Regions from separate parts of the Nesterenkonia aerolata genome, predicted to be linked through region 1. Evidence: riboswitches for the same ligand, from Rfam matches in the RefSeq annotation. Region 1 holds a riboswitch; each other region holds the start of a gene.
The links. A riboswitch is a leader RNA that binds a small molecule or an ion and turns the genes downstream of it on or off. The one in region 1 is predicted to bind S-adenosylmethionine.
Positions count from the first base shown of each region.

Region 1 (7,851 bases):
CCGGAGACCACGCCAGACGGATCGCCAGGGCGAGGTCACGGGACATCAGGGTGATCTTCGTCAGCAGGTCATCGTCGAGGTCGTAGAGCGCCTCGCGATGCGCCACCGGAGTGATCATCGCGTGTCCGGCATGGGGGCCGAACCCATCGGCGGCGATGAACACCAGCAGGTCCTCATCCTGGTAGACAAGATCGCTGAGCTCGCAGCGGTTCTGCGGATCGGAGACGTCCCCAGCGGCCAGACGGCAGAACGGGCAGACGTAGTCGTCTGGTTCATGGGAGCGCCAGAGCGGCAGCCCGGCGGCGTCGCGCATCGGCTCTCGGTAGCTGGGATTCTGCGGTGGGCGCGGAGTGGCCTCCGCAGAACCGGCGGCGCGGTCTCCGGCCATCATTCCTCCTCGAAGGAGAACTCGAGGAGGTCGAAGATGAACTCGCTGACCGTGGCATCCTCAGGGGTCCAGGTGCCGTCAGTGGTGCTGCGACGGCGGATCAGCGGGTCCGGGACGTCGAGGTCTTCCACCGGCACACCCCATACCCAGGTCTCCTCCTCGTCTTCGAGGAAGATCAGGTGGCCGTCTTCGATCTCGAGCTCATCGGCGTCGAAGAAGAAGTGATGGGCCTCCAGGATCTCTTCGCAGCGGCCCAGCGCCCGGTAGAACTCATCGAGCACCAGCGGCAGCTGCGTCCCCTGCGGCAGGGCGGAAGCGGCGAGCTGCTCGTCGAGCTCCTCCCGGGTGAAGCCCTCCTGGGGTGACCATCGGTCGTCGAGGTGGGTGGATACCAGCTGCTGGAACTTCTCGAGGAACATCTCCGACATAGTGCCCATTCTATGAGCCAGCAGCCGGGGTGGGCCGGTATCGGCTCTGCGCGGGTGTGATGTCGGCAACCTGAGGAACAGGCCTGGTCGGGGCGGCGTTGACCAATACGGCATACTGTTCTGTGGAAATTCGCTCGTATCGCGCTGCCTCAGTGGAAGGACGATCCTCACCGTGTCTGACAATGCTCCTGCCCGGCCCCTCCGTGTCGCGATCATCGGCGCCGGGCCGGCCGGTGTCTATGCGGCGGACATCCTGGCCAAATCCCAGGACAAGAGTGAGCACACGTTCAGCATCGACCTCTTCGACCGCTATCCGGCGCCCTTCGGCCTGATCCGGTACGGCGTGGCACCGGACCACCCGCGTATCAAGGGCATCGTCAAGGCGCTGCATAAGGTGATGGACCGCGGAGACATCCGTCTGCTCGGCAACGTCGACGTCGGCTCGGATCTGACCTTGGAGGACCTGCGGCACCACTACGACGCCGTCATCTATGCCACCGGCGCGATCCGCGACGCCGAGCTGGACATCCCGGGTATCGAGCTCGAGGGCTCCTTCGGCGCGGCCGATTTCGTCTCCTGGTATGACGGCCACCCCGATTACCCGCGCGACTGGCCGCTGGAGGCCGAGAAGGTCGCTGTCATCGGCAACGGAAATGTGGCCCTGGATGTGGCCCGGGTGCTGGCCAAGCACGCCGAGTCCATGCTGACCACGGAGATCCCGGACAACGTGTACGAGGGGCTGGCGGCTTCGCCGGTCAATGATGTGCACGTCTTCGGCCGGCGCGGTCCCGCGCAGGTGAAGTTCACGCCGTTGGAGCTGCGCGAGCTGGCGCACTCCCAGGACGTCGACATCGTCCTCTACGAGGAGGATTTCGAGTTCGACGAGGCCTCAGACGAGTCCATCCGCACCAATAACCAGGTCAAGACCATGGTCAACACGTTGACCAACTGGCTGGTGGAGCAGGAGGAGCGCACTGAGGAGGCCTCCCGGAGGCTGCACATGCACTTCCTGCACCAGCCGGTGGAGATCCTGGAGGGCAGCGGTGAGCAGGCCGGAAAGGTCGCCGGGGTGCGTTTCGAGCGGATGGAGCTCGACGGCTCCGGCGGGGTCTCCGGCACCGGTGAGTACATCGACTATGAGTGCCAGGCGGTCTACCGGGCGATCGGGTACTTCGGCTCTGAGGTCTCCGGCGTGCCCTTCGATTCCCGCCGAGGAGTGATCGTCAACGAGGCCGGTCGCGTCATCGGCGACGACGGCGCCCATATGCCCGGCACCTACGCCACCGGGTGGATCAAGCGCGGCCCGGTGGGGCTGATCGGCCACACCAAGGGTGATGCGCTGGAGACGGTGGGCTGCCTGCTGGAGGACATCCATCAGCTGCCGCCGGCGGCATCGCCGGAGGAGCAGTCGATCATCGAGCTGTTGGAGTCCCGCGGAGTGGAGTACACCACCTGGGAGGGCTGGCTGCAGCTGGACCAGCACGAGGTCGGCCTCGGTTCCGAGGCGACCTCGAAGGGCCCGGTGGAGCGTGAGCGGGTGAAGGTCGTGCCGCGTGACGAGATGGTCCGCATCTCCCGCCAGCTCGACCGCGATCTCGGCTGAACGCCGCCCCGAACTGCATCGAGTCCCCGATTCCCGCAGCAGTTCAGGCCGTTTTTGGCCCGACACGCTGCAGGAATCGGGGACTCGATGTGTGTGGGCGGGACTCTTTCAGCCCTGCGCCCCGGGGTCGCGGTAGCCGGCCATGTCCTCGAGCCGCCGGATGCGCTCGGGCATCGGGGGATGGGTTGAGAACAGCTGCTTCGCGCGGGCGCCGAAGGGGTTGGCGATCATCATGTGCGCGTGCGCGTCATGCTTCGGGTCCTCCGCCATCGGCTGCCGCTCGATGCCGCCGGCGAGCTTGTGCAGCGCCGAGGCCAGCGCCAGCGGATCACCGGTGAGCTGAGCACCGTCGGAGTCGGCGTCGTACTCCCGGGTGCGGCTGATTGCCATCTGGATCAGACCGGCGGCCAGCGGCATCAGCAGCACCGCCACCAGTGAGCCGATGAGCGCCAGCGGGTTCCCGCCGCCGTTGTTGTTGCCACCGCGGCCCATGCCGAAGAGCAGGAAGAACTGGCTGACCGTGGTCAGGATCCCCGCGACGGCGGCGGCCACGGAGGAGATCAGGATGTCCCGGTTGTAGACGTGCATCAGCTCGTGACCGGTCACCCCGCGCAGCTCCCGCTCATTGAGCAGATTCAGGATCCCCTCGGTGAAGCACACCACCCCGTTCTCCGGGTTGCGGCCGGTGGCGAAGGCGTTGGGCGTCGGGGAAGGGGCGATGTAGATGCGCGGCACCGGCTGCTGGGCCCGCTGCGCGAGTTCCTCGACCATCGTGTAGAGCGCCGGGGCCTGTTCCCGGGAGACCGGGTAGGCCTTCATCGCACGCAGGGCGATCTTGTCCGAGTTCCAGTAGCTGTAGGCCACTGAGACCAGGCCGATGCCGGCGAAGAGGACCAGGAAGAAGGAGTTTCCGGAGGAGTAGGCCAGGATCGCGCCGATGGCCAGCAGCAGCCCGAAGAGCAGCGAGAGCAGCCCGATGGTCCGTAGTCGTCCGTTGTGATGGCTCACTGGGGCCTCCTCATCGCATGTTCACGAACTGCAGGGCGGCGTCGTCGAAGTCCTTGAGCAGGGCGATCACCGACTGCAGATTATCCCGGGACTTCGAGGTCACGCGCAGCTCATCACCCTGGATGGTGGCCTTGACCGACTTGGGCCCCTCGTCACGGATGATCTTGGAGATCTTCTTCGCCGTCGGCTGATCGATCCCCTCCTTGATCAGGCCCTCGATGCGGTATTCCTTGCCGGAGGCGTAGGGTTCGCCGGAATCGAACGCCTTCAGGGAAATCCCGCGTTTGATCAGCTTCGAACCGAAGACGTCCGCCACCGCTTTGACCCGCTCCTCAGAGTTGGCGCGCATCAGGATCTTCTCTCCGGAGAAGTCGATCTCCGCCCCGACCCCTTTGAAGTCGTAGCGCTGGGCGATCTCCTTCTGCGCCTGGTTCAGCGCATTGGCGACCTCCTGCTTATCCACAGTGGAGACGATGTCGAAGCTTGAGTCCTTGGCCATAGGGATCCTCCTCGTGAAGTCAGGGAGACGGCGAGGCGGACGGCGGATTTCGCCGCCGAGGTGCCGTCGTCGGTGTGGTCAGCTCCTGCGCCCCAGTCTATGGCGCGAGCCTCGACGGCTCCTGGGTTCTTCGCGGAAGGCGGACTGGCGGGTGCCTTGCGGTGCACCGGCGTGATACAACTGACAAACAGTTGAACATAAATTTCAACGCCGATCACATAGACCGAACATGTGCCACGAAGGAGGCTCCACTATGCCGCAGACCCCCGACCCCACTGAGCAGATCCTGGTCACCCATGCCGGTTCGCTGCCCCGCACCGAGGAGCTGATCGCCGCCAATGCTGCCCGGGAGTTCGCCGACGACGGCCTCACCCTGATCCGTACCGAGGAGTTCGAGCAGCGCCTCTCCGCCGCCGTCGCCGACATCGTCGCCCGGCAGCAGGCGGCAGGCATCACGGTTCCCGGCGACGGCGAGTACGGCAAAGCGATGAGCCAAGCCACCGACTACGGCGCCTGGTGGTCCTATATCTTCCAGCGCGTGGAAGGTCTGGAGGTCACCGGAGAGGACATCTTCAGCCAGCCGAACGTCGAATCGTCCCCCGGTGAGATCCAGCTGACCAGCTTCCCGAACCGCCGGGACTGGGTGCGGTTCCAGCAGGCCTATCAGGACCCGGAATCCGGCATCGGCACCGGCAACACCGCCACCCCGTTCCCCGCCACTGTGGGCGAATTGGCCTATACGGGGCAGGAGCAGATCGCCTCAGACATCGCGAACTTCCGGGCCGGTCTCGACGCCGCCGGACTGGAGACCGGATTCATGACCTCGATCGCGCCAGGCTCTGGTGCGCGCATCGCCGACCGGCACTACCGGGACGAGGAGGCACACCTCTACGCTTGGGCCGAGGTGCTGCGGGAAGAGTATCGGGCCATCATCGACGCCGGGCTGATCCTGCAGATCGACGATCCCTCGATCGCCGAGAACTGGGACCAGATCACCCCGGAGCCCAGCATCGAGGACTATCGGCGCTTCACCCAGCTGCGCGTCGAGGCCATCAACTACGCTCTGCGCGGCCTCCCGCAGGAACAGGTCCGCTTCCACCTGTGCTGGGGCTCCTGGCACGGCCCCCACACCACGGATATCGAGTTCCGGCACATCGTGGATCTCATGCTGCAGATCGACGCGAAGTACTACTCCTTCGAGGCCGCCAACGTCCGGCACGAGCATGAGTTCACCGTCTTCGACGACGTCGAGCTGCCCGAGGGGAAGGTCATTCTGCCGGGCATCGTCTCCCATGCGACGAACGTCGTCGAGCATCCGGAGCTGGTGGCCCAGCGGATCATCCGTTTCGCCGAGCGGGTGGGGCGGGAGAACGTCATCGCCTCCACCGACTGTGGCCTCGGCGGGCGCATCCATCCGCAGATCGCCCAGGCGAAGCTGGAAAGCCTGGCCGAGGGCGCGCAGCTGGCCACCGCGCAGCTCTTCCGCTGACCTCCATCGCGCTCCCAAGAGATGAACACTCTGCCCCTCATGTGCTGTCAATGTTCATGATTCGGTGGTAGTGTGACGGTCTAAGGATCACGAGCACCGGTCTCCAAGGCTCTGGCCGACCGGTCGGCAACCCTCTCGCTGTGGCGGGGTGCCCCAGATGACGATCCGGCTGCGTGCACACCGCACGTGGTAAGCATGGCGCTCTCGGCGGGCCCGGAACACTGGTGACGGGCCCCTGCGCCCCCACTCGAAGGAGGGGGTCCAGTGATGGCTGACCCGCATTCCACATCCCATTCATCACCGAGGTCTTCAGCGGGGCCTGCCTCCCCGAACACGCCGGGGCAGCACACGCTCCACCGTGATTCCGGGGCCACGGCGAAGATCCATGCGGGCACCGGCGCTGAGCCGGCCGGAACCCCCGTGGTGGCCCCGGTGCACCTGAGCGCGGCCTATGAGTTCGCCACTCTGGCCGAGGCCCGGGAGCGCTTCGCCCAGCGCAGTCCGGGGCTGACCTACTCGCGGACGGGCAATCCCACAGTGGCCCTGTTCGAACGGCGCATCGCTGCGTTGGAAGGCGGCGTCGGCGCGGTAGCCACAGCCTCTGGGCAGGCCGCGCTGAGCCTCACGCTGCTGGCCCTGGCGGGCCGGTCCGGGCAATCTCCCGACGGCGAACCCGACCCGGGGGTCTCCGCCGGTCATATCGTCGCCTCTGAGCGCATCTACGGGGGTACCGCAGACCTGCTCAACGACACTCTGGCCGAAGCCGGCATCGAGGTCACCTGGGTGGACCCGCATCATCCGCAGAGCTGGCGGCAGGCGATCACCTTCCGCACCCGGGCGCTGCTGGTGGAGTCCATCGGCAACCCACACGCCGACCTCCCGGACATCCCGGCGCTGGCAGAGATCGCCCACAGTGCCCAGCTGCCGCTGGTCGTGGACAACACGCTGGCCAGCCCGCACCTGCTGCGTCCGGGTCAGCTCGGTGCCGACCTGGTGGTGCATTCCGCCACCAAGTACCTCTCCGGCGGCGGTACCGTCCTGGGAGGAGCTATCGTCGACACCGGCCGGTTTACGCCCTCGGCCGACCCGCAGCGCTGGCTCCAGCTCACTACGGCCCGCCGCCGCTTCGGAGGCCGGTCACTGGTGGCGGCCCACGGGGACCACGGTGCGCTGCTGCACCTGATCCGCGCCCAGCTGCTCAACGATCTCGGCCCCACGCTGGCGCCCTGGAATGCCCAGCAGCTGCTGGAGGGCATCGAGACCCTCGACGTCCGGATGGAGCGCCACTGCCGTTCCACCGAGGAGCTGGCCCGGCGGCTCGAGCGGCACCTCGCGGTGGAGACGGTCCGGCATCCCAGCCTGCCCGCGTCTCAGGATGCGGCCATCGCCCAGCGAGACTTTCCCCGCGGTGCCGGTGCCGTGCTGTCCTTCGAGCTGCCGGAGCGCGCCGACGTCGAGCGGTTCTTCGACTCCCTGACCCTGGTCAAGCTCGCCGCGAACCTCGGTGATGCGCGGACCCTGGCCTGTCATCCGGCGTCGATGACGCATTGCCGGCTCAGCGAGGAGCTGCGCGCCGCCGGTGCGATCACCGAGCAGACGGTGCGGTTGGCGGTCGGACGGGAGGACGTCGAGGACATCTGGGCTGACCTCGCCTCCTCCCTCGAGGCGGCGCTCGGGCACAGACCCCAGGAGGAGCACAGGCCCCAGGAGGGGCCCGGCTGGCAGACCGCGCAGCAGGGCAGCGGATTCGACGTCCGTGACGAACTGCGCATCCTGGAAGGAGTCCGCGCATGACGACGCTCCCTGACCTCGGCCTCGACGTCGTCCGCCCGGGATTCCGCACCTCGGCGGTCCACGCCGGGCAGGAACCCTGCGGCCTGACCGGCGCCGTGGTTCCGCCCATCTACCAGACCTCCACGTTCACGCAGCCCGGAGTGGACACCTTCTACACGGGATATGAGTACTCCCGCGGGGCGAACCCCACCCGCAGTGGTCTCGAGACCCAGCTGGCCGCGCTGGAGGGCGGTGCCCGCGGTTTCGCCTTCGCCTCCGGGATCGCCGCCGAGGACGCGCTGCTGCGGGCGGTGCTGCGCCCGGGCGATACCGTGCTGGCCGCCGCCGAGACCTACGGCGGAACCCACCGGCTGCTCTCGGTGCTGTACTCCCGGTGGGGTGTGGAGACGGTCTTCGTCAATCCGCAGGACGAGACGGCGCTGCGGGCGGCCCTTGAGGATGACGCGGCGAAGCTCGTCTGGTTGGAGACTCCCACGAACCCGCTGCTCAGCGTCGTGGACATCGCACGCTGGGCTGAGGCGGCGCACGCGCACGGAGCCCTGCTGGCGGTGGACAACACCTTCGCCTCCCCGGCACTGCAGACGCCCCTGGCGCTGGGCGCTGACGTGGTGGTGCATTCGACGACCAAGTACATCGGCGGAC
Region 1 is NZ_JAVKGR010000021.1:3,082-10,932, reverse strand. Features, by position in the region: gene RIL96_RS12090 (HIT family protein) at 1-313, opposite strand, end outside; gene RIL96_RS12085 (hypothetical protein) at 388-816, opposite strand; gene RIL96_RS12080 (FAD-dependent oxidoreductase) at 989-2,419, shown strand; gene RIL96_RS12075 (M48 family metalloprotease) at 2,528-3,427, opposite strand; gene RIL96_RS12070 (YajQ family cyclic di-GMP-binding protein) at 3,438-3,926, opposite strand; gene RIL96_RS12065 (cobalamin-independent methionine synthase II family protein) at 4,180-5,415, shown strand; SAM riboswitch class IV at 5,501-5,617, shown strand; gene RIL96_RS12060 (O-acetylhomoserine aminocarboxypropyltransferase/cysteine synthase family protein) at 5,683-7,209, shown strand; gene RIL96_RS12055 (cystathionine gamma-synthase) at 7,206-7,851, shown strand, end outside.

Region 2 (7,851 bases), on a different contig from region 1:
GCTGACGAGCGCATTGCCGACCTCAGCACCTCCTGTAAGGCACTGAGCGATGCTCTCATCGAGCCCTGCTGAGCGCAGGCTCCTCCGGACTAGAGAAACGAGCCACAGAGCAGAGAGCGGCGTGGCGGGCGCAGGTTTGAGGATGAAGGGGGCTCCGACGGCCAGGGCGGGTGCGATCTTATGACTGGCCAACAGCAACGGATAGTTGAAGCCTGCGATGGCGACGACCGCACCCAACGGCCTGCGGCGATACCACGCTGTCATTCCCTCACCGCCAGGTTGGAGATCCACCGGCACCAGCTCGCCGAGATTGCGCCCCACCTCCTCTACCGAAGCCTCCCAGCAGCTGATCGTCCGCGCCACCTCGGTCCGGCAATCACGGCGCGGCTTCCCGGTCTCCAGGATGAGCAGGTCCTCCAGCAGGTGACGATTCCGACGTAGTCCTTCGACGCAATCCGACACCACCTGCTTCTTCACAGCCGAAGAGATCTTCGCGAACGCCATGCACAGCTGTGCAGCATGAGTCAGGGCCGACTGCGCCGTCGCCACATCGGCGACAGGGACCTGCGCGAGATCTTCTCCGGTCCACGCATCTACGACCGGCGAAGAGATCGATGGTGTGACCCACGCCGGGCCGACGGGCAACCCCGCCGGGACCTCCTCGAAAAGGGCTGAGGGGAAACGTCCTGCATCCATCACGTCGAACCTCCTGGTGCCACACCGACAACTGAATGTAATCTGATTCACATAGTACAACTTGTCCGACCAGTTCGACATCACATCGTGATGTGAGCTCAGGAGACTCCCATGACTGCCGACTCCGCCCCGCCGCCTAACGGTGAGAAGTCCGAGGACCAGCCATCCTGTGAACGTCGGCCTTCGATAGACATCGCCGTTCTGGCCGGCGACGGCATCGGACCCGAAGTCATCTCAGCCGCAGAGGATGTGATGGAGGCTGTGTCCGCGCGGACACCCCTCGGTGTCGGGCTGCGTCCGCGCCATGTCGACTATGACGCCGATGTCTACCTGAAGACCGGCCGCCTCTTCGACGACGCGCTGCGCGAAGAGCTACTCTCCAGCCAGCTCATACTGTTCGGAGCCCTCGGTGATCCGCGCGTGGCACCGGGAATCCTCGAACGAGGGATCATCCTGGCGATGCGCACGGCATTCGACCAGGCCGTCAACGTACGCCCCGTCCGTCTCTATTCCGGCGTCGAGTCGCCGGTCCGAGGCGTGAACGCAGAGAACTGCGATCTCGTCTTCATCCGCGAGAACCTCGAAGGAGCGTACACCGGGGGCGGATCCACCACACACAGAGGCACCGGTCACGAGGTAGCCCTCCAGGAGTCGGTGAACACTGAGCCGGTCATCAGACGAGCCACCCGCTATGCACTCGGTCTGGCGAGCCGACGCAGGGGCCACCTGACGCTCTGCCATAAGACGAACATCCTGACCGCGGCCGGTGACCTGTGGTGGCGAGTCCTGCAGGACGAGGCTCGGCATTTCAACGACGTCGACATCGACCAGGTGAATGCCGACGCCATGTGCCTGCACCTGCCCTATGATCCCGGGCGCTTCGATGTCGTCCTGACCGACAACCTCTTCGGCGACATCCTTACTGACCTCGGTGCGATGGTGCAGGGCGGGATCGGTCTCTCAGCGAGCGCGAACCTCAACCTGGAAGGCACCGCCCCCTCCATGGTCGAGGGCGTCCACGGGTCGGCTCCGGATATTGCTGGCCGCGGATGGGCCAGCCCCTTCGCGACGATCCTCTCGCTCGCAATGGGGCTGGCCTCTCTGGGTCATACGGAAGCCGGAATCGCCATCGAATCCGCCGTTGCCGCCGAGCTGTCCGGCGGAGTGCCGATCTCAGGGGTCGGGCTGCCCGGTGGTACGGCAGGAGCGGCTGAGCGGATAGCCGACCGAATCGCCGACGGCACCGCGGCGCCCGTCCCCCACTCGCTTCTCACGGCTCTGACACCTTCCCACTCATCGATGGGGTGATGCAGGCGATGGGCCAGTGACCGCTCAGCGACGGCGCAGCTGGAACTGTGCCGCGTAGTGGTTCTCCGGCAGGTGATCGCCACGGCCGAAAAGCTTCTGCCGCAGGGTTCCCGGTGTGTAGTCCGACTTGTACCGGCCCAGCTGCTGCAGCTCCGGGACGACGTACTCCACGATGTCCTCAAAGGTGCCCGGAGTGATGTGGTAAGCCAAGTTGAAGCCGTCCACGTCGGTCTCATCCTGCCATTCGGCCAGACGGCGCGCCGCCGTCGGGCCATCACCGACGATGACCGGACCGAACCCGCCGACGCCGACCCACTCGGCCAGCTGCCGCACCGTCCACGTCTCATCCTCACGGCCTGAGGCCTTCTGGAACGTCTCCACTGTGGAGCGGATCGCGTTGGACTCCACATCACCGATCGGCTGGTCCAGATCGAACGTCGAGAGGTCGATCCCCATCCATCCGGACATCAGCACCAGACCGCCCTCCGGGTCCACGTACTGGGCGAGTTCATCGTACTTGGCCTGCGCGGCCGCCTCGTCGGGCCCGGTGACCACAGTCTGCATCGCGAAGATCCGCACGTCATAGGGATCGCGCCCGGCCTCCACTGCGGCCTGACGGATCTTCTGCACCGAGGCCTTCGCCAGTTCCTTCGTCGGCGGGTTGATGAACACCGCCTCGGCGTGCTTCCCCGCAAAGGCGCGGCCGCGGGTGGACGCCCCAGCCTGGTAGACCACGGGCATCCGCTGCGGGCTCGGCTCCACCACGGAGATACCCGGAGTCTTGAAGAACTCACCTTCGTGCTCGATGCGGTGGACCTTCGACGGATCGGTGAACACACCACGCTCACGGTCGGCGACGACGGCGTCGTCCTCCCAGGAGGCCTCCAGCAGCTTATAGACCACGTCCATGTACTCATCAGCGTGGTCGTAGCGGCGATCGTGCTCCATCTGATCGTCCTGGCCCATGTTCTGCGCGGCCGCCGGCAGATAGCCGGTCACCACGTTCCAACCAACCCGGCCTCCGGTGAGGTGGTCCAGAGTGCCCAGCCGCCGGGCGAACGGGTACGGGTGCTCATAGGCGGTGCCCGCGGTGACTCCGAACCCGAGGTTCTGTGTGACCGCCGCCATCGCGGAGATCAGCAGGAACGGATCGTTCACCGGAATCTGCGCGCCGGACCGCAGTGCAGCCTCTGGGCCAGCGGCGAACACGTCGTAGGGGCCGAGCACATCGGCGATGAACAGGCCGTCGAAGAGGCCACGCTCCAGGGTCTGGGCGAGGGAAGTCCAGTAGCCGATGGTGTTGTAGTCACGCGCCCGATCCTCCGGGTGGCGCCACAACCCCGGGGACTGGTGGACCACGCAGTTCATATCGAAGGCGTTGAACAGGATCTCCCGCCCGCCTTGAGGGGTGTGCGGGGGCTGGGATGACGGCTGGGGCTGCGTCTGGGTCATGTCTCCTCCTGCAGAGCTCAGCCGATGCAGGGCACCCGAGGACAGACAGGTGCCCTTTTGGCACCGCTCCCAGGAGGACCTCCATCGGTCCTGGCGGTAGCACCCACCTACGGAAGACATCCTGTGGGTTGCTGCGGCGTCGACGAGCCAGGTCTCTCAGCCGCTCTGGATGGTTGCCCTTACACCCTACACCGGCTCAGCGGCCCGACGACGCACAACGTCATCTGCCGATGCCGGAACCGAGCGGTATATCGTGGGAGCCATGTCCACCCCCGAGTCCGCGACACCCACAGTCGAACCCACCGCCCTGGCGTCATCTTCCGCGGGTCCACTCGTGCGCATCATTTCTGCCGTCCTGGCCGAACATCCTGCTGAACAGACAACTGAGCAGGCAGGTGGTCCCACGGCGCAGGCGGATCACACCCTCACAGCCGAGGATCTGCTGCGCGATGCCCTGGCACAGCGGCACGTCGAGGTCGAAGAGGTCATGCCCGGGCACCTGCTGTTTCGATTCGCCGGTTACATCATCGGCGGAATGCAGGGACAGCTGACGACGTTGGTCTCAGAGCATTCCCGCCGCATCGCCGCAGATCAGAAGCTGCTGGAGCGTTTCCTGCGCCATGCCGACGTCGCTGTGCCAGAGGGCTCCGCTCCCCCGGTCTCCACAGCCGAGGAAGCCCCCGCGGGAGAGGGTGAGGACTCCGGTGAGGAGGACACCGACGACGAAGCCACCGGGGGGACGGCCGAGCAGTCCAGCATGGACGTCGAAGTGTTCGTCGTCGGCGACGAAGCGATCGCCGCACTGCTGCGCACTCCCGCTTTCGAGCACACCTCCGAAGGCCTGGTCTTCACCGACAACGGAGAACAGCAGCTCACCGTCGACGTCACCGATCTGCTCGCCCCGGGGCTGCGCGCGCTGGCTGCCGACGCCGTCACCGCTCTGCCGGGACTGGCTGCGGCATCTGTCACCGTCCGGACACCCGGAGTGGATTCAGCTGAGGACGCCGTGGTCACCGGGATCACCGTGGCCCCGGATATCCTCAGTTTCCACCGTCCGAATATCGGCCGGGGCCGCGATGCGTCCGGCGCGCTGGCGGAGAAGATCCTCAGGCGTGCGAGCCGCTGACCGGTTCACTTCCACCGGGTGAAGGGGCAGGTGCATCACCGATGGCGTTGAGCCCTTCCGGAAGCACGCCGTCGAGCTCGTACTCCCCCAATGAACGGGCGCGGAAGACGATCGGGTTATGCGTCGCGACCGTCTGGATGTTGCGCCAATGACGGTCCAGAGCCTTTGACCGTGACACTGCTGAGGCGCCGACCGTCTGGAACAGCTCACCGACGACGTCGAGACACAGCTGCGGCACCACCACATGAGCCCGCTCCACGGCGATCTCGCTCTCATAGACCGCGGCGGGGACATCGGCGCCGGCACCGGGTTCATGGGTACCGGCCAGGCGGCCTGCCTCAAGGGCGCGGTCATGGACACGGGCCACTTCCAGGACGGTGGACTCTGCAGCGAACAGCCCTGCTGACATCTTCCCCACGATCTGCTGGATGAGCGGGTCCTCGCGGAAGAGTTTGCCGGAGCCCGAAGTGTTGAACGTCCGCTTCCGCCCCCGGATCAGTGCCACTGCATCCCGCAGGGCGCCGCGGGCCGCACCGACCTGCACCGCAAGCAGATACAGCTGGAAGAAGGCGGCCTCGTGGACGGCTTCATGGGAGCCGGGGACACGGTCCAGCACGCCGATGGGCTCGATGTCCGCATCGACGAAGCGCGTGGTCCCGGTGCCGGTGAGCCGCTGGCCGAATCCGTCCCAGTCGTCCTCGACGGTCACTCCCGCCGCATCGGTGGCGACCACTGCGAACCGACGCCCCGGCCCGTCGTCGCGGGCGGCGGAGACCCGGGTGTAGTCGGAGAAGATCGTGCCGGTGGAGTAGAACTTCTCCCCGTCCAACCGCCAGCTGCCATCAGACCTCTGAGCAAGGACGGTATTGAGCTCACCCAGTGCGTTGCCGCCCTTCTCCGTGGACGCGTTGCCGATGGTGGCCCCGTTGAGCACCCGGCGGTACCACTCATCACGGATCTCCACCGGCTGGAAGCGCAGCGCATCGACGAATCCGAAATGCCCGCGGTAGAGGTGCGCGACATTGGAATCAGCTTCAGCCAGCCGGATGACCTCGACGATCAGCTCCTCCACTGAAGCTCCCGCGCCACCGTGTTCCTCGGGAACCCGGAGTGCGCCGAAGCGGTGCTCGTCAAGCCACCGGACCGCCTCGAACGGCAGCTCCCGGTCCAGCTCACGGCGCACGGCCCCCTCGGCGATCTGGCCGAGCAGTTCCTCAGGAAGCCTCGCTGTTCCCTGGCTCTGTGTCTCTGCCTGTGCCTGTGCCTGTGTCATCGGCTGTTCACGTCCTCCCATGCGTCGTCAAGATCCCGGTCGAACGCCGGGGTGAGTATTCCCTCGAGATAGTCGCCGTACCACTGCTCCACCGTCTCATCGTGGAATGCGGTGCGCAGGGCCTCATACTTCTCCGGATGCTCATCCCGGAACCCCGGCTTGGCACTGATCGTCAGCGCGAAGGGCAACGCCTCCTCAGCGCTCTCCATGATGAGCACCTCTTCCGGCATGACATCGACTTCCGCGAGGAGCCGGGCGAAGCCGAAGACGGCGTCCACATCCGTGTAGACCTGCCCCACAGACTGCTGATCGACTTCGATGAATTCCAGATTCTTCGGATTCGCTGTGATGTCATGGACACTCAACGCGGCCACGGGCACAGAGTCATCGATCTCCAGCAGCCCTCCGCGAGCCAGCAGACGGATACCCCGGCCGTTGTTCGCGGTGTCCACTGGGAGCGCGACGCGCGCACCGTCGGGAAGATCGTCGAGTGAGTTATAGACAGAGGAGTAGATACCGGAAGGCTGCTCGAACATGAAGAGGATCGGCTCGATATCGAGATCGTTGTCCTCGTTGAACTGTTTCAGATAGCTGAGATTCTGGAAGAAATTGACGTCATACTCGCCTCGCTCGACAGCGTGATTGGGCTGAATGATGTCAGTGACATAGGTAACCGAGACGTCCCAGCCGTCGTCTTCGAGGATTCCACGGGCGATCTCAGTGGGCTCTTGAAACGGTGCGGACTCCGTGACGATGAGCCGCAGCGCCTTTCCGCCGAAGGCGTCGAGTCCGCATCCAGTCACTCCTACTCCTGTGCCGAATCCGAGACCACCTGCGACAGCAGCGCCCCACATTCCGCTCAGCACGCTTCGGCGCGAGACGGCCTTGCCCATCAGCCCTGGACCTCTGTCCAAGCCTCGTCGATGTCGACGTCGAAGGCCGTATCCAGCACTCCGCCCTGATAGTCATCGAACCAGTCTTGGACCTCCTGGGACTGGAAGGCCTCCTGCAGGGCCTCAGCCTTTTCCGTGCCTTGAAAGTCAGGGTTCGCTGCAACCACACAGGTGAATGGCAGCGCCACATCATCGCCTTCCAGCACCACGGCGTCATCCGCATCGAGACCGATCTCCGCGGCCAGTCGGACGAAGGCGAAGGCCGCATCCACATCGGAGAGGCTCTGGGCCACTGACTGCTGATCGACCTCCACGAACTCCAGGTTCTGCGGGTTCTCCACGATGTCACCCTGGGAGAGCTCAGAGACCTCCACAGACTCGTCGATCTCCAGCAGCCCGGCATCGGCCAGCAGCTTCAGGGCGCGACCGTTGTTCGCCGTGTCGACGGGGATCGCGATCTGGGCACCTGAGGGCAGATCCTCTAGCGAGTCATAATCCTCGGAGTAGATCCCACCCGGAGCCTCATAGACCGCGAACGTGGTCTCGACATCGAGTCCGTGGTCATCATTGAACTGGTCCAAATAACTGAGGTTCTGGAAGAAGTTCGCGTCGTACTCACCCTGAGCGACGGCCTGATTCGGCTGGATGATATCCGTGACATAGGTCGTCTCCAACGTCCACCCGTCCTCCTCCAACTGCTCCTTGACCAGCTCCGTGGGCTCCTGAAACGGAGCAGACTCCGTGACGATCATCGTGATGGTGCGATCTTCACCGCCCGCGGCATCAGACAGCCCACAACCGACGAGGCTCACTGACATCAGGATCGCCGCAGCGCCGGCTCCATAGGGTCTCACCTGAGGTGCGTGGTGCCTACTCATCCGGCGAACTCACCCCAGATCGTCTCGATGTTCTCCGTGGTGAACTCGTCAGAGTGCTCTTTGATACCACCTAAGTAGTCCTCGAACCACTGCTGGACTTCTTCCGAGTGGTAGGCCTCTTGCAGCACTTCAGCCTTCTCCGTTTCTTCGAAGCCCGGCTGAGCGGCGACGACTACTGTGTATGGAGTCTCATACTCTTCACCGTCTTCGACGAGCAGAGCGGTG
Region 2 is NZ_JAVKGR010000004.1:88,465-96,315, reverse strand. Features, by position in the region: gene RIL96_RS05495 (aldehyde dehydrogenase family protein) at 1-696, opposite strand, end outside; gene RIL96_RS05490 (isocitrate/isopropylmalate family dehydrogenase) at 808-2,004, shown strand; gene RIL96_RS05485 (LLM class flavin-dependent oxidoreductase) at 2,029-3,456, opposite strand; SAM riboswitch class I at 3,535-3,632, opposite strand; gene RIL96_RS05480 (ATP-grasp domain-containing protein) at 3,719-4,582, shown strand; gene RIL96_RS05475 (acyl-CoA dehydrogenase family protein) at 4,563-5,855, opposite strand; gene RIL96_RS05470 (MetQ/NlpA family ABC transporter substrate-binding protein) at 5,852-6,658, opposite strand; gene RIL96_RS05465 (MetQ/NlpA family ABC transporter substrate-binding protein) at 6,748-7,566, opposite strand; gene RIL96_RS05460 (MetQ/NlpA family ABC transporter substrate-binding protein) at 7,623-7,851, opposite strand, start outside.
Region 2: linked by a shared signal. The riboswitch ahead of RIL96_RS05485 (LLM class flavin-dependent oxidoreductase) and the one ahead of RIL96_RS12060 (O-acetylhomoserine aminocarboxypropyltransferase/cysteine synthase family protein) in region 1 are both predicted to bind S-adenosylmethionine.

Region 3 (7,851 bases), on a different contig from region 1:
CCCTGGCTCGCGCTCTCGCCCGGCGCCCCGGAGTACTGCTGCTCGATGAACCGTTCGGCGCACTCGACGCCCTGACCCGGCTGAAGATGCAGGACCTTCTGCTGGACATCCACGCTGAGACCGGCACCACCGTTCTGCTGGTGACCCATGACGTCGATGAGGCGCTGCACCTGGCTGACCGGATTCTACTGCTCGGCGCTGACGGCACCGACCGCGAGGGTGCCGGTGTGGCTCAGCTGCTGGAGATCACCAACCCCCGCCCCCGGGACCGCGGTTCAGCGCACCTGGCCGCACTGCGCGGCGCCCTGTTGGAGGGCCTCGGCGTCGAGGGCACTACCGCTGCGGACACCACTGCAGAAACCGCTGCGGAGACTACTGGGGGCGCCACTGGAGAAGGAGCGCACCGTTGAGCGAGAGGACACACCTGATGACGGCCAGACGCCGCACCAGAACCGCGGCAGTGCTCGGGCTCAGCGCCCTGTTGGCCACCGCCTGCGTCGACGGGGAAGGCCCCGCGGACGAGGAGGACTCAGACCTGAGCACTCTGGATATCGACTGGGCCACCTATAACCCGCTCAGCCTCATCATTCGAGACCAGGGGTGGCTGGAGGAGGAGCTCTCCGAAGAGGGGATCGACGTCAACTGGGTGCAGTCCCAGGGCTCGAACCGCGCCCATGAGAATCTGCGCGCCGGCGCTGTCGACTTCGGCTCCTCCGCCGGGTCGGCAGCCCTGCTCAACCGGGCCAATGGCTCCGCGGTGAAGACCGTACTCATCGCTGACCAGCCAGAATGGACGGCGCTGGTCTCCACGGCGGACTCCGATGTGGAGACCGTCAGCGATCTCGAGGGCGCGACCGTAGCAGCGACCGCGGGCACTGACCCGTATTTCTTCCTCTTCCAAGCGCTGGAGGCCGAAGGACTGGAGCCCGGTGACGTGACAGTGCAGAACCTGCAGCACGCCGACGGTCGGACGGCTCTGATGAACGGGGATGTGGATGCCTGGGCGGGGCTGGACCCGATCATGGCCTCCGCTGAGCAGGAGGGCGCCGAACTGTTCCGGCGCGAGGTGGACTTCAACACCTACTCCGTGGTGAACAGCACTGAGGACTTCATCGAAGACCACCCCGAGGTCACCCAGACGGTGATCGACACCTACGAACGCGCCCGGCAATGGGCCCAGGAGAACCCGGAGGAGACTGCTGAGATCCTCGCGGAGGAGGCCGACATCGACGTCGAGGTCGCCGAACTGGTGATCACCGAGCGCTCGAACTTCGGCGTGGACCCGGTGCCGGGCGAGGAGCAGTACGAGGTGTTAGAGAACATCGGCCCGTACTTCGTGGAGACCGGCGACGTCTCCGAGCAGCAGAGCATCGACGACGCCCTGGACACACTGTTCCACCCTGAGTTCGCCGAGCAGGCCGAAGCCGCCGGCGGAAATGCTGATGGGGACGCTGACGGGGAGGACTCATGACAGTAGTTACTGACACTCCCCATGCCGAGGCCTCTGCCGAGACCGAGGCGCACACGTCACCGAAGAACACCCGAAAGACCCCGGACACCACACCGGAGGAGACTGCCGGTGTGCGCCGCCGCCGCGCCCTGCCCGGAGGCCGGCTGCTCATCGGCGCCGTCGTGCCGTTGGTGCTGCTGGCCACCTGGTACGGCGTCACCGCCGCGGGAGTGTTCACCCCGGTGCAGCTTCCGGCCCCGCAGGCCGTGCTGACCGCAGGTGTGGAGCTCTTCGAGCGCGGAGACCTGACCCACCACATCGCCATCTCCGTGCAGCGGGTGCTGCTCGGCTTCGCCGTCGGCGCCGGGCTGGGGCTCGTCATCGGGTCTCTGCTGGGACTCTCGAAGATCGCCGATGCACTGCTGCAGCCCACGATCGGCGCGTTCCGGGCGGTGCCCTCACTGGCCTGGGTGCCGCTGTTGATCCTCTGGATGGGCATCTATGAGGATTCGAAGGTCACGCTGATCGCCATCGGCGCGTTCTTCCCTGTCTTCACTGCGGTGCACTCGGCGCTGCGCCATGTGGACCCGCAGCTGGTCGAGGCCGGACGGGCCTTCGGATTCCACGGGGTGCGCCTGCTGACCACGGTCCAGCTGCCGGCCGTGGTCCCCTCGGTGTTCTCCGGGCTGCGGCTGGGATTGGCCCAGGCCTGGCTGTTCCTGGTGGCCGCGGAGCTCATCGCCTCGTCCATGGGCTTGGGCTTCCTGCTCACCGACTCCCAGAACAACGGCCGGACCGACCGCCTGCTGCTGGCCATCCTGCTGTTGGCCATCCTCGGCAAGCTCACCGATGCCCTGCTCGGCGTCCTGGAACGCAAGGCCTTGAAGACCTGGGGCTGAGGTGCTGGGCGGAGATCCTGGGCTGAGCAGCAGGTGCCACGAGGCACACGGCCATCCAGCCGGTCATACTCAGACACGTTCTTTGTGCCCGGCCACACCCCAGGCGTACGATGAACTGACGAACCATCCAGAGCGGCTGAGAGATCTGGCTCGACGACGCCGCAGCAACCCATGGGAGATCCTCCCGCAAGGTGGGTGCTACCGCCAGGACCGATGGGAGTGAATTCCGCCCGTGTCGCTGAACACCGCCGCCGTCCATCCGCTGTTGGCTGATGTGCACGGCTGGCCGGACCCGCAGACCGACGAAGACCGTCTGGCGTTCTGGGCCCGCACCGCCGAACTCCTCGACTGGGACACCCCGTGGGAGACCGTGCGCCGGTGGACACCGCCGAACCCGCAGACCCGGCAGGGACCCGAGGCGGCCTGGTTCGAAGAAGGTCGGCTGAACGCGGCCGTGAACTGCGTGGACCGGCACGTCGCCGCCGGCCGCGGTGACACGGTGGCCCTGCATTTCGAGGGCGAACCCGGCGACCGCAGGGACGTCACCTACGCGCAGCTGCAGGAGGAGGTCTCCCGTGCCGCGAATGCGCTGACGGACTTAGGCATCGGCCCCGGTGACCGCGTGGTCATCTACCTGCCGGTGCTGGTGGAGACCATCGTCATCACACTGGCCTGCGCGCGGATCGGCGCGGTCCACTCGTTGGTCTTCGGCGGGTTCTCCGCTGAGGCGCTGAAGTTCCGCGTCGAGGACACCGGTGCGAAGCTGCTGGTCACCACCGACGGGCAGTTCCGCCGGGGCACCGCCGTTCCGGTCAAAGCCAATGCCGACGCCGCCGTGGCCGAGGCTGGCGTCAACAACGGCGGGCATCTGGAGCACGTGCTGGTCATCCGCCGCACCGGCTCTGAGATCTCCTGGACCGAAGGCCGGGATCTGTGGTGGCACGAGACGGTGGAGACCGCCTCACCGGTGCACTCCCCTGAGTCCTTCGACGCCGAGCATGACCTGTTCATCATGTACACCTCCGGCACCACCGGCAAGCCCAAGGGCCTGGTGCACACCACCGGCGGCTACCTCACTGGCGCGCTCTACACCTACCTGCGGCTCTTCGCCCACCCGGACCCCGCCCGGCGCGAGGGCGAGGTGCATTGGTGCACTGCGGACTTGGCCTGGGTGACCGCACACACCTATGAGATCTATGGGCCGCTCTCCGCCGGCGCCACCCAGGTCATCTTCGAGGGCACTCCGAACACTCCCCACCCGGGGCGGCACTTCGAGATCATCGCCCGTCACCGGGTCAGCACCTACTACACCGCGCCGACGCTGGTGCGCTCACTGATGGGCTGGTTCCCGGAGGGAATCCCGGCAGAATACGACCTGTCCTCTCTGCGGCTTGCCGGCACAGTGGGCGAGGCCGTCAACCCGGAGGCCTGGCACTGGATCCGCCAGCAGCTCGGCCGGGACGCCCGCGATGCCGAGGGCGCGCCCGCGCTGCCGATGGTGGACACCTGGTGGCAGTCCGAGACCGGGTCCACTGTGCTCTCCCCGCGGCCCGAGGATGCCGATCCCGCCACCGGCCACCGCCTGAAGCCCGGTTGGGCCGGACGTGCGATGCCGGGTACCGCGGTCGCCGTCGTCGATGAGTCTGGGGAGCCGGTGGCTCCGCACGTGCAGGGCAACATCGTGGTCACCACCCCGATCCCCTCGGCCGCACGCACTGTCTGGGGTGACCCGCAGCGGTTCTACACCTCGTACTGGGAGAAGTACGCCGACCGGGGCTGGTTCCTCGCCGGCGACGGCGCGAAGATCGACGAAGACGGTGATGTGCAGATCCTCGGCCGCATCGATGATGTCATCAACATCTCCGGGCACCGGCTCTCCACGATCGAGATCGAATCCGCGCTGGTCTCCCACCCCGACGTCGTCGAAGCCGGGGTCTGCCCGGTGGCCGATGCCACCACCGGCCACGCCGCCGTCGCCTTCGTGGTGCTCTCCGCCGGTGCCCAAGCTCGCATCGCCGATGACGCTGCCGCCGAGACTGAGCTGCTGAGCATGCTGCGCGCCCACGTCGGTGAGGTCATCGGCCCGGTGGCCAAACCACGGACCCTGATCCCCGTGCCCGAGGTGCCGAAGACCCGGTCCGGGAAGATCATGCGCCGGCTGCTGACTCAGCTCCACGATGGGCAGAAGCTCGGAGACACCACGAGCCTGCAGAACGAGCCCTGCGTCCCCGTGATCGACGAGATCTGCCGCGCCCGCGGCACTGCACAGACCCCCACAGCACAGGAGAGACGATGAACGACCGCCAGTTCGGATTCCGCACACGCGCGCTGCACGCCGGCGCAGTGCCGGACGCCGTCTACGGCACCCGTGCGGTGCCGATCCACCAGTCCACGTCCTTCGTGTTCAAGGACACCGACGACGCCGCCAACCTCTTCGCCCTGCAGAAGTACGGCAACATCTACTCCCGCATCGGCAACCCGACGGTGGCTGCCTTCGAGGAGCGGATTGCCGCGCTGGAGGGCGGCATCGGGGCCGTGGCGACGGCGTCGGGGATGTCCGCGGAGTTCCTGGTCTTCGCCGCGCTGTGCGGCTCCGGGGACCACATCGTCGCCTCCTCCAAGCTCTATGGAGGCACCATCACCCAGCTCGACGTCTCCCTGCGCCGCTTCGGCATCGAGACCACCTTCGTGGACTCCACCGACCCGGCGGACTTCGCCGCGGCGATCACCGAGAACACCAAGGTGGTCTACACCGAGACCGTCGCGAACCCCAGCTCCGACGTCGCCGACATCCCGGGTCTGGCCGAGGTCGCCCATGCCCGCGGGATCCCGTTGGTGGTGGACTCCACGCTGACCACTCCCTACCTGCTGCGGCCGATCGAGCACGGCGCCGACATCGTCGTCCACTCGGCGACGAAGTTCCTCGGCGGACACGGCACCACTCTGGGCGGAGTGATCGTCGAATCCGGTGAGTTCCCCTGGGACAACGGCAACTTCCCGCAGATGACCGAGCCGGTGGCCTCCTACGGGGGGCTCAGCTGGTGGGGGAACTTCGGCGAGTTCGGGTTCCTCACCAAGATCCGCGCCGAGCAGCTGCGCGACTTCGGCCCCTCGCTGACCCCGCAGGCGGCGTTCCAGCTCATCCAGGGGGTGGAGACCCTGCCGCAGCGGATCGACGCGCACATCGCCAACGCCCAGCGGGTGGCCGAGGCGCTCGAGGCGGATGAGCGGGTGCTCTCGGTGGAGTACGCCGGTCTGCCCTCGCACCGGGACCACGAGCTGGCCAAGCGGCTGCTGCCCCAGGGGGTCGGTTCAGTGTTCAGCTTCCGGCTGGCCGGGGGGCGAGAGGCCGGGGCACGGTTCATCGAGTCCCTGCAGCTGGCCTCCCATCTGGCCAACGTCGGCGATGTGCGCACCCTGGTGCTGCACCCGGGCTCGACCACCCATCAGCAGCTCAGCCCCGAACAGCTCGAGGCCGCCGGGATCCCTGAGGACCTCATCCGCATCTCGGTGGGCTTGGAGGACCCGGAGGACATCCTCTGGGATATCGACCAGGCACTGGAGGCCGCGCTGCACGGCGCTGGAGAGGACGGCGCTGCACAGGATGGTGCAGAACAGCGCGGCACTGCACAGGACGAAGGAGACGCACGATGACCACCACCGCACCCGTGGCAGAGCACCCGCACGGCATCTGGGAGCCGCCCTCGGCGGTGAGGCGGCTGCAGCTGATCTCGAACGCCGAGTCCGTGGCGATCGTCGGCGCTTCGAATAAACCCTCTCGGTCCAGCCACTTCGTCGCCACCTACCTGCTGAGCTCCTCGACCTTCCGGGTGTACTTCATCAACCCGACAGTCGATGAGATCCTCGGCCACCCGGTCTACGACTCGCTGCAGGACCTCCCCGAGTCCCCCGACATCGTCGACATCTTCCGCAAGCCGGCCGATGTGCCGAGCATCGTGGACGACGCCGTCGCCGTCGGGGCGAAGACCATCTGGATGCAGCTGGGCATCGAGAACACCGAGGCCGCCCAGCAGGCGAAGGACGCCGGGCTGGAGGCGGTGCAGAACCGCTGCCTGAAGATCGAACACGCCCGCTTCCACGGTGGACTGCACCTAGCCGGTTTCAACACCGGGGTGATCAGCTCCGCCCGGCAGAAACTCGATATCTGATTCGGGGCTTTCTGACCCGATGCATGAGGAGACAGAGATGACTACCACTCCCACTACACGGACCTTCGATCCGCTCGACCTGCGCGAGGCGTTCTCGCACTTCCCGCAGGGTGTGGTCGCCGTCGGCGCGCAGATCGACGGTGCCCCGCAGGCGCTGGTGGCGTCCACGTTCACCGTCGGGGTGTCCTTGGAACCGCCGCTGGTGACCTTCGCCGTGCAGCACACCTCCCAGACCTGGCCCCGGCTGCGCTCGGCCCCAGCCCTGGGGGTCAGCGTCATGGGACGTGATCAGTTCGGCCTGTGCCGTCAGCTGGCCTCGAAGGACCGGGCCTCCCGGTTCGACGGAGTCGACTACGCCATCGACGACGCCGGTGCCCTGACCCTCCCGGCGAGCCCGATGTGGCTGAGCACCCGGATCTACGACGAGGTCCGCGCCGGCGATCACGACATCGTCATCCTGGAGATCACCGACGTCGGATCGATTCCCGGTGCCGCGGGCATGGTCTTCCACCAGAGCTCCTTCAAGGAGCTCGCCGCCCTCGAGCTCTCGGCCTGAGGTGACAGTGCCTGTGTCTGCATCCGAACCTGCCGCATCCAGCAGCGCCGCATCCAGCAGTGCCGCGTCCCACCGTGCCGCGAAGCCGCTGATCCTCTCGGCGTTCCTGATGAACACCACCAGCCACATCCTCGGCGGAGCCTGGCGGCGTGAGACCGCGCAGCAGCACCGGTTCAACGAGCTTCAGCACTGGACGGAGCTGGTCCGCCGGTTGGAGGAGGCCGGGTTCGATCTGGCGTTCTTCGCCGATGTGGTCGGAGTCTACGGCGACCACGAGGGCGGATGGGCTTCGCATGTCCGCCGTGGCCTGCAGATCCCGGCCAACGACCCGCTGGTGCTGATCTCCGCGCTGGCGGCCTCGACCCAGCGGATCGGTCTGGCGATGACCTCCTCGGTCATCCAGGCACACCCGTTCACCTTCGCCCGGCAGCTCTCCACTCTGGACCACCTCTCCGGCGGACGAGTCGGCTGGAACGTGGTGACCTCGGCGACGGAGAACGCCCACCGCAACTTCGGCGGGGGTGGGCTCACCGCCCACGGCGACCGGTACGACTGGGCCGAGGAGTACCTCGACGTCGTCTATCAGCTGTGGGAGGGCTCCTGGGAGGACGGTGCCCTGCTGGCGGACAAGGCCCTGGAGCACGGGCGGGGCCGTGGGCTGCATGCTGATCCGGCGAAGGTGGCGAAGATCCACCACCGCTCAGCGCGGTATGAGATCGACGGGCCCCATCTCTCCGCACCGTCACCGCAGCGGACTCCGTATCTCTTCCAAGCCGG
Region 3 is NZ_JAVKGR010000004.1:76,580-84,430, reverse strand. Features, by position in the region: gene RIL96_RS05440 (ABC transporter ATP-binding protein) at 1-410, shown strand, start outside; gene RIL96_RS05435 (aliphatic sulfonate ABC transporter substrate-binding protein) at 428-1,471, shown strand; gene RIL96_RS05430 (ABC transporter permease) at 1,468-2,349, shown strand; SAM riboswitch class I at 2,470-2,569, shown strand; gene acs (acetate--CoA ligase) at 2,588-4,645, shown strand; gene RIL96_RS05420 (O-acetylhomoserine aminocarboxypropyltransferase/cysteine synthase family protein) at 4,642-6,003, shown strand; gene RIL96_RS05415 (CoA-binding protein) at 6,000-6,518, shown strand; gene RIL96_RS05410 (flavin reductase family protein) at 6,556-7,074, shown strand; gene RIL96_RS05405 (NtaA/DmoA family FMN-dependent monooxygenase) at 7,163-7,851, shown strand, end outside.
Region 3: linked by a shared signal. The riboswitch ahead of acs (acetate--CoA ligase) and the one ahead of RIL96_RS12060 (O-acetylhomoserine aminocarboxypropyltransferase/cysteine synthase family protein) in region 1 are both predicted to bind S-adenosylmethionine.

Region 4 (7,851 bases), on a different contig from region 1:
GCCGTGGACCTCGACGCCGGCGGCGACGAGGTTGGCCGCCATCGGCCCGCCCATATTGCCCAGGCCGATGAATGCCACACGGGGGAGCCTGGTGGTCTCCCCGGTCACCGGGGAGGAGGTCTCAGTCATGATCGTCTCCGTTATCTGTTGCTGATGATCAGCTTCCTTCGGGCATGACGAAGCTGGCGCCGTCCTTGATTCCCGAAGGCCACCGGGTGGTGACGGTCTTGGTCTTGGTGTAGAACTTCAAGCCGTCGGTGCCGTGCTGGTTGAGGTCGCCGAAGCCGGAGGCCTTCCACCCGCCGAAGGTGTAGTAGGCGATCGGCACCGGGATGGGCACATTGACGCCGACCATGCCGACCTCCACGCGCTGGGTGAAGTCGCGGGCGGCGTCGCCGTCGCGGGTGAAGATGGAGACCCCGTTGCCGAACTCGTGCTCGGTGGGCAGGCGCAGCGCCTCCTCGTAGTCAGCGGCGCGCACCACGCAGAGCACGGGTCCGAAGATCTCCTCGGTGTAGATGCGCATATCAGTGGTGACGCGGTCGAAGAGCGTCGCGCCGACCCAGAAGCCATCCGGGTGTCCTTCGACGCTGGCGCCGCGGCCATCCACTCGCAGTTCCGCACCCTCGTCGACGCCGATGCCGATGTAGTCCTCGATGCGGGCCTTGGCGTCGGCGCCGACGACCGGGCCGAAGTCGGATTTCTCATCCAGCGAGGGGCCCAGCGTCAGCTTCGCCATGCGCTCTTCGAGCAGGGCGATGAGCCGGTCGGCGGTCTCCTCACCCACGGGCACGGCCACGGAGATGGCCATGCAGCGTTCACCGGCGGAGCCGTAGGCGGCGCCGATCAGGGCGTCGGCGGCCTGCTCCAGGTCGGCATCGGGCATGATCACCATGTGGTTCTTGGCGCCGCCGAAGCACTGGGCGCGCTTTCCATGGGTGGCGGCCGCGGTGTAGATGGCCTGGGCGATCGGTGTGGAGCCGACGAAGCCGACCGCTTTGATCCGCTCGTCGGCGATGAGCGTGTCCACTGCCGTCTTGTCGCCGTGGATGACGTTGAGCACGCCGGCGGGCATCCCGGCCTCGACGGCGAGCTCGGCCAGGCGCACCGGCACGGAGGGGTCACGCTCAGAAGGCTTCAGCACGAAGGTGTTGCCCGCAGCCAGGGCGACGCCGGCCTTCCACAGGGGGATCATCGCCGGAAAGTTGAACGGGGTGATGCCGGTGACCACGCCCAGGGGCTGACGCAGGGAGTGGACGTCGACCCCGCGGGCCACCTCGGAGGAGAACTCGCCCTTGAGCAGGTGGGGAGCGCCGGCGGCGAATTCGACGACTTCGACGCCGCGCTGGATGTCACCCTTGGCGTCGGGGAAGGTCTTGCCGTGCTCGTTGGAGAGCGTTTCGGCGAGCTCATCCATGTGGGTGTAGATCAGATCCACCCACTTGAGCAGGATGCGCCCGCGGCGCTGGGGGTTCATCGAGGACCAGCCGTCGAAGGCGGCCTGGCTGGAGGCGATGGCGGCGTCGACCTCGGCTTCATCGGCCAGCGGCACAGTGGCCTGTGGCGCGCCCTGGACCGGGTTGAAGACCTCTTTCGTGCGGCCCGAGGTTCCCTCGGTGCGCTGTCCGTCGATGAAGTGCGTCACCTGGTGCATAGAAGCTTCTCCTCCGCCTCGAGGCTGGAATAGTGTGTGAGCTGAGTCTCGTTGGTAATCTAGCGAGAGATTATTGGACGTGCAACTATTTCTGGAGGTCCCGCCCATGTCATCCACCGTCATCGTCTCCGGCGCCCGTACTCCCATCGGCAAGCTGCTCGGTGGTCTCTCCACTCTGCGGGCCGCTGACCTCGGCGCAGTGGCGATCAGCGGCGCTTTGGACCGCGCGGCAGTCTCCGGCAATGATGTCGACTACGTCATCATGGGGCAGGTCATCCAGGCCGGCACGGGGCAGAATGCCGCGCGCACGGCGTCGTTGGCGGCAGGGATTCCGGCCTCGGTGCCGGCGATCACCATCAATAAGGTCTGCCTCTCCGGACTCAATGCGGTGGCGACGGCCGATCAGATGATCCGGGCGGGGGAGTGCGAGATCGTCGTCGCCGGGGGGATGGAGTCGATGTCTCAGGCGCCGCATCTGCTACCGAAGTCACGGACCGGGATCACCTATGGTGACGCCACCCTGGTGGATTCCATGGCTTATGACGCGCTCTGGGACCAAGCCACGGATCAGTCCATGGGCGCGCTGACCGAATCCTGCAACAGTGGTGAACGGGCCTATACCCGTGAGCAGCAGGATGAGTTCGCGGCGGCCTCGCACCGCCGTGCCGCTGATGCGGCCCAGGCGGGCCGCTTCGACGAGGAGATCGTCGAGGTGCAGGTGCCCCAGCGTAAGGGTGAGCCGGTGCGGATCAGTGCTGACGAGGGTGTGCGGGGTGACACGACGGCGGAGTCCTTGGGACGGCTGCGTCCGGCCTTCGCCAAGGACGGTACGATCACGGCCGGTTCAGCCTCACAGATCTCCGACGGCGCCTGTGCGATGGTCGTGATGTCCAAGGAGAAGGCCGAGCAGCTCGGCGTGGAGTGGTTGGCAGAGATCGGTGCTCACGGGATGGTCGCCGGTCCCGATTCCTCCTTGCAGCTGCAGCCGGCCCGTGCCATTGCTCGCGCTTGTGAGAAGGAGGGTGTTGAGCCGGGTGCTTTGGATCTGATCGAGATCAACGAGGCGTTCGCCGCCGTCGGGTTGGCCTCTGCCGAGGAGCTGGGCGTCGAGGCCGAAAAGGTCAACGCGGACGGCGGCGCGATCGCCCTGGGGCACCCGGTCGGTATGTCCGGTGCGCGCATCCTGCTGCATCTGGCGCTGGAGCTCAAGCGCCGTGGCGGGGGCACTGGTGCGGCGGCTCTCTGCGGTGGAGGCGGCCAGGGCGACGCCCTCATCGTCCGCGTCCCCTGATACCCCCGCACCGCACGTTTATCCGAATCGCTTGCGTAATCCGGCCTCTATAAGGCACGGATTCTGCAGAGAGTTCGGATAAACGTGCAGTGGGGTGTGCCCGGGTTGCCCTGAGGGGGTTTCCCGGGCACACTGATTCCTAAGGTCAAGAGTGCCAGCGCGAAACCCCGGTTTGCTGGCCGGCAACCCTCCAGTTCGCGGTGGGGTGCCCCGGGTGACGACCTGGCCTGACCGGTCTGCGGACATTCCGCAGTACCGGTGAGGCAAGCGCGGGCCTCCACGTCAGTGCGGCCCCACGCCAGTCCATGAGATGCCACGTCCATGGGGCAGGGCCGGAGGGCTCCGCGTCGTCGGAGGTCGGGTCCTTACCCCCAGGGACCGGACCGAACGGAGACGCCACATGACTGAGAGCACGGCACAGTCTGCCCATCGCTTTGAGACCCTCCAGATCCACGCTGGTGTTGAGCCGGATCCGCACACCGGCGCCCGTGCTCTGCCTATCCAGCAGAGCACGTCCTTCGTCTTCCCCAGCACCGAGTCCGCGGCCCGGCGCTTCGGCCTGGAGGAGCTCGGTCCCATCTACTCCCGGCTGACCAACCCGACGGTGGAGGCCGTGGAGAACAAGATCGCCGCCCTCGAAGGGGGCGTGGGAGCCCTAGCGGTGGGTTCCGGGCAGGCGGCCACCACGCTGGCGCTGCTGAACATCGCTGAGGCCGGCGCCCATGTGGTGGCCTCCCCGCAGCTCTACGGCGGCACGCAGAACCTGTTCAAGCACACGCTGCCCAAGCTCGGCGTGGAGGTCAGTTTCGTCGAGGACCCCGATGACGTCGAATCCTGGCGCGCGGCCGCCAAAGAGAACACGGCGGCGTTCTTCGGAGAGGCGGTGGCCAACCCTCGCGGTGACGTCCTCGACATCGAAGCCGTGGCTTCTGCCGCGCATGAGCTGGGCGTGCCGCTGATCATCGACTCGACGCTGACCACTCCGTACCTGATCCGGCCGATCGAACACGGCGCCGACGTCGTCGTCCATTCGGCGACGAAGTTCCTGGGCGGTCACGGGACGGCCATCGCGGGGATCATCGTCGACTCCGGCCGGTTCGACTACACGCGTTACCCGGAGCGGTACCCCGGTTTCACCGAGCCCGATGAGAGTTATCACGGGTTGGTCTTCGGTCGTGATCTCGGTGCTGACGGGGCCTTCGGGGTGAACCTGTCCTACATCATGAAGGCGCGGGTCCAGCTGCTGCGTGACCTGGGGCCAGCACTGTCACCGCATAACGCCTTCGAGATCAACCTGGGGCTGGAGACGCTGAGCCTGCGCATGGAGCGCCACGTCGCCAACGCTCAGCGCGTGGCCGAACATCTCCAGGCCCACCCGGCGGTGAAGCGGGTGAACTATGCCGGTCTGGCATCCAGCCCCTGCCATGAACAGGCGCGCCGGTACCTGCCACGCGGCGTCGGCTCGGTGCTCGCCTTTGAGGTCCGCGGTGGCGCTGAGGCTGGACAGCGCCTGGTGGACGCGCTGCAGCTGCATTCCCTGGTGGCCAACGTCGGTGACGTCCGTTCTCTGGCGATCCACCCGGCCTCGACCACGCACAGCCAGCTCAGCGAGGAGGACCAGCGGGCCGCAGGAGTCTCACCGGGAATGGTGCGACTGTCCGTGGGGCTGGAGCATATCGATGACATCCTCGCGGATCTGGACCAGGCGCTCGCCGGTGCCTCGGCCGAGGACTGAGCCACTGAGCACAGCCACGCAGACCTGCCCGACGGACCTACCAGCAGAGGATTCCACAGACGATGAGCACACCGGTGCTGTCCACCACTTTGAACGACTTCGGCCACCGCCCTGCCGGAGCCCTGCAGGTGCTCGACGTCGGCGGTTACACGTTCGAGGCCGGTGGTGCGTTACCTCAGGTGGAGATCGCCTATGAGACCTGGGGGCGGCTCAATGCGGCTGGTGACAACGCGGTACTGGTGGCCCACGCGCTGACCGGTGACTCCCATGTGGCCGCCACTGAGGCGGACCCGAGCACCGGGTGGTGGGAGGAGCTGGTGGGCCCGGGAAGGCCCCTGGACACGGACCGCTGGTTCGTCATCGCTCCGGCCATGGTCGGCGGCTGCTACGGCTCCACCGGCCCGGCGTCCCCGGATCCCGACGGCCGTCCCTGGGGTTCGCGGTTTCCCTTCGTCACCATCCGTGACACCGTCTGTCTGGAGGAGCGTCTGCTCCGTGCTCTGGGTGTGACCCGACTGCACGCGGTGATCGGGGGTTCGATGGGTGGTGCCCGCTCCTTGGAATGGGCCGCGACGTTCCCGGACTGGGTGGACGGGGTGGGGGTCTTCGCCTGTGGCGCGGCTTCGACTGCTGAGCAGATCGCTTTCGGTCAGGCGCAGGTGCAGGCCATCGAGAACGATCCGGACTTCGCCGGGGGTGACTACTATGACGGGGCGGCACCGTTGCAGGGGCTTGCGCTTGCCCGTCGGATCGCGCATATCACCTACCGCTCGGAGTATGAGCTGGGGGTCCGCTTCGGCCGTGAGGCTCAGCCGGGTGAGGAGCCGTTGGGGTGGGCCCAGCGGCGGCGTGGACGCTACCAGGTGGAGTCCTATCTGGATCACCAGGCGAAGAAGCTGATTTCCCGGTTTGATCCGAACGCCTATCTCGTCGTCGCCGAGGCGCTGATCAGCCACGACGTCGGCCGCGGGCGCGGGGGAGTGGCGCAGGCGCTGGCCGGGGTTTCTGCGAAGCCCCTGCTGGTGGCTGTGGACTCAGATCGGCTTTATCTGCCGTCTCAGAGTGAGGAGCTGGCACGGTTGATCCCGGGCGAGAACACCGTGCACATGATCTCCTCGCCCATCGGTCATGACGGGTTCCTCACCAGCGCCCAGCAGCTGGGTACTGAGATCCGTGAGGTGCTGCGGCTCTGAGCTGAGCTGCGGTGAGCTGGTCTCTAGGGCGGCAGCAGATACCGGGGTCAGTCGCCCTCGGGCCCCTCTTCGAAGTGCTCTTTGAGGGCATCGGTGAGCTCGTGGATGGTGTCCTCATTCCGGGGATCCTCAGTGCCGCCGATCACCACCAGATGATTCTGCCCGTAGCTCTGCCCTGCGACGACGCTGAGGCCGGTCATCTGTGCCTCGTCACTGACCACGTAGATGCCGTCCATGTCTCCGTCGAGGTCGTCCAGCTCCCAATCCGAGGCTTCCTCGGTCTCATCGATGAGCTGCTCGGCGCAGGTCTCCCAGACATCAAGGAGCCCACCGGCGACGTCATAGTCCTCCGTGCTGGAGAACGCCACTGCACTGAACCAGGACTCGCCGTCTCCGCTCATCTCGTATTCGGCCTCGGCTTCGTAGGAGAGTTCGATGTCCTCGATATCGGAGGTCAGGTCCTCTGCGGCCTCCTGGCAGTCTTCGGAGTCACCGTCGCGCTCAGCCTCATCCACCATAGAGGCGATGAATCCGGCGCTCACCTGGTCGGTCAAGGGTTCTCCGCCGGCGTCGCGCCCGGTGGGACCGTCGATGAGGTTCCAGCCTTCAGGGACATCTCGGCCGGTGATCAGCGTGCTCTCCAGCTCCTCGGCATTCATCGGTCCGCTGGGCACACTGTCCCCGCAGCCGGTCAGTGTCAGGATCACGGCGGATGATGCGCCGATCAGCGTGGCGCGAGAGGTACGTCCTCTCCGGACCGGGCCGTGATCCACCACTTGCCGCGGAGCGGTTGTGTGCTGCTGACCTGCCATGGTGTCCCCTCATTCCCCTCTATGTCAGGTTCGTCATCTCTTCATCATCATGAGTCTCTGACTGCTGTGACCGGCGCTACATCAGTCACCTTATATGGCGGATGTCATCCTGTCAGTCGTCGCCCTGAGGGCCCTCCTCGAAGCGTTCCTTCAACGCGTCGAAGAGCTCCTCGAAGATCTCTTCATCCCGGGGGTCTGAGGAGAAGCCGCGAGCCAAGAGATGATTCTGCCCATAGCTCTCACCTCCTACAGCCCTGACCCCGCCGACGTCGGCTTCATCGCTGATCGCCGTGACGCCGTCGAAGTCCCCTCCGAGGTCATCGAGCTCCATGTCCTCGGCCCAGTCCCCGTCCTCGACCAGGTCCTCATAGCAGGTTTCCCAGAGAGTGACGGCCTCATCAGCGAGATCCACCTCTTCCGACGTCGAATAGGACAGCGCCACGGCAGTGCCCCTGTCCTGATCCGACGGCTCGTAGGACGCCGCGGCCATGCCGACCAGTTCGGCGTCGTCGAGTGCCTCGTCGAAGTCGTCCTGGGCGTCCTCGCAGACCTGCGAGTCGGCGATGCCGGCAGTGGCCTCACGGATATCGGTGAAGTAGTGGACCGCCAGGGCCATGCTGATGTCGTCACCGTAGACGTCCTCGCCGGTGGGCCCGTCAGTCAGATCCCACCCCTGGGGGATGTCTCGTCCGGTGAGGAGGGTCGACTCCAGCTGATCCTCATCCATCGGCCCGGAGGGGACGTCGTCTCCGCAGGCGGTCAGCGTCAGGGCCACTCCTGAGAGGGCACCGATCAAGGCGGTGTTCCGAGCGCTTTGAGATGCCGGAGTCTGCGTCGTCCTGACCGTATCAGTGGTTTCACGCATCAGCTGTCCTCGCCCTCCTCAGATTCGTCCTGCTCATCCTCCGGCTCGTCGCTGTCTTCCTCCTCCTCAGCGGAGTCCTCGGTCTCACCGTCATGGGGGAACTCCACCTCGTATCCATCGGTGGTGAACTCCACCGTCTGGCTTAGCGGGCTGCCCGAAGGCGAGAGTTCAGCGCTCAGGCTCGGCGTGATGGTGAAGGAGGTCGCGTCCGCCGGCACCTGGAGCATCATGAGGAACTCTTCGGAGGACCCTTCTCTGGTGATGACCTCGCTGTCGCTGCTGCTCGCGGTGTCTGCACCGT
Region 4 is NZ_JAVKGR010000001.1:306,311-314,161, reverse strand. Features, by position in the region: gene mmsB (3-hydroxyisobutyrate dehydrogenase) at 1-129, opposite strand, end outside; gene RIL96_RS01440 (CoA-acylating methylmalonate-semialdehyde dehydrogenase) at 158-1,654, opposite strand; gene RIL96_RS01435 (acetyl-CoA C-acetyltransferase) at 1,761-2,945, shown strand; SAM riboswitch class IV at 3,089-3,221, shown strand; gene RIL96_RS01430 (O-acetylhomoserine aminocarboxypropyltransferase/cysteine synthase family protein) at 3,346-4,680, shown strand; gene metX (homoserine O-acetyltransferase MetX) at 4,743-5,873, shown strand; gene RIL96_RS01420 (hypothetical protein) at 5,921-6,685, opposite strand; gene RIL96_RS01415 (hypothetical protein) at 6,798-7,550, opposite strand; gene RIL96_RS01410 (hypothetical protein) at 7,550-7,851, opposite strand, start outside.
Region 4: linked by a shared signal. The riboswitch ahead of RIL96_RS01430 (O-acetylhomoserine aminocarboxypropyltransferase/cysteine synthase family protein) and the one ahead of RIL96_RS12060 (O-acetylhomoserine aminocarboxypropyltransferase/cysteine synthase family protein) in region 1 are both predicted to bind S-adenosylmethionine.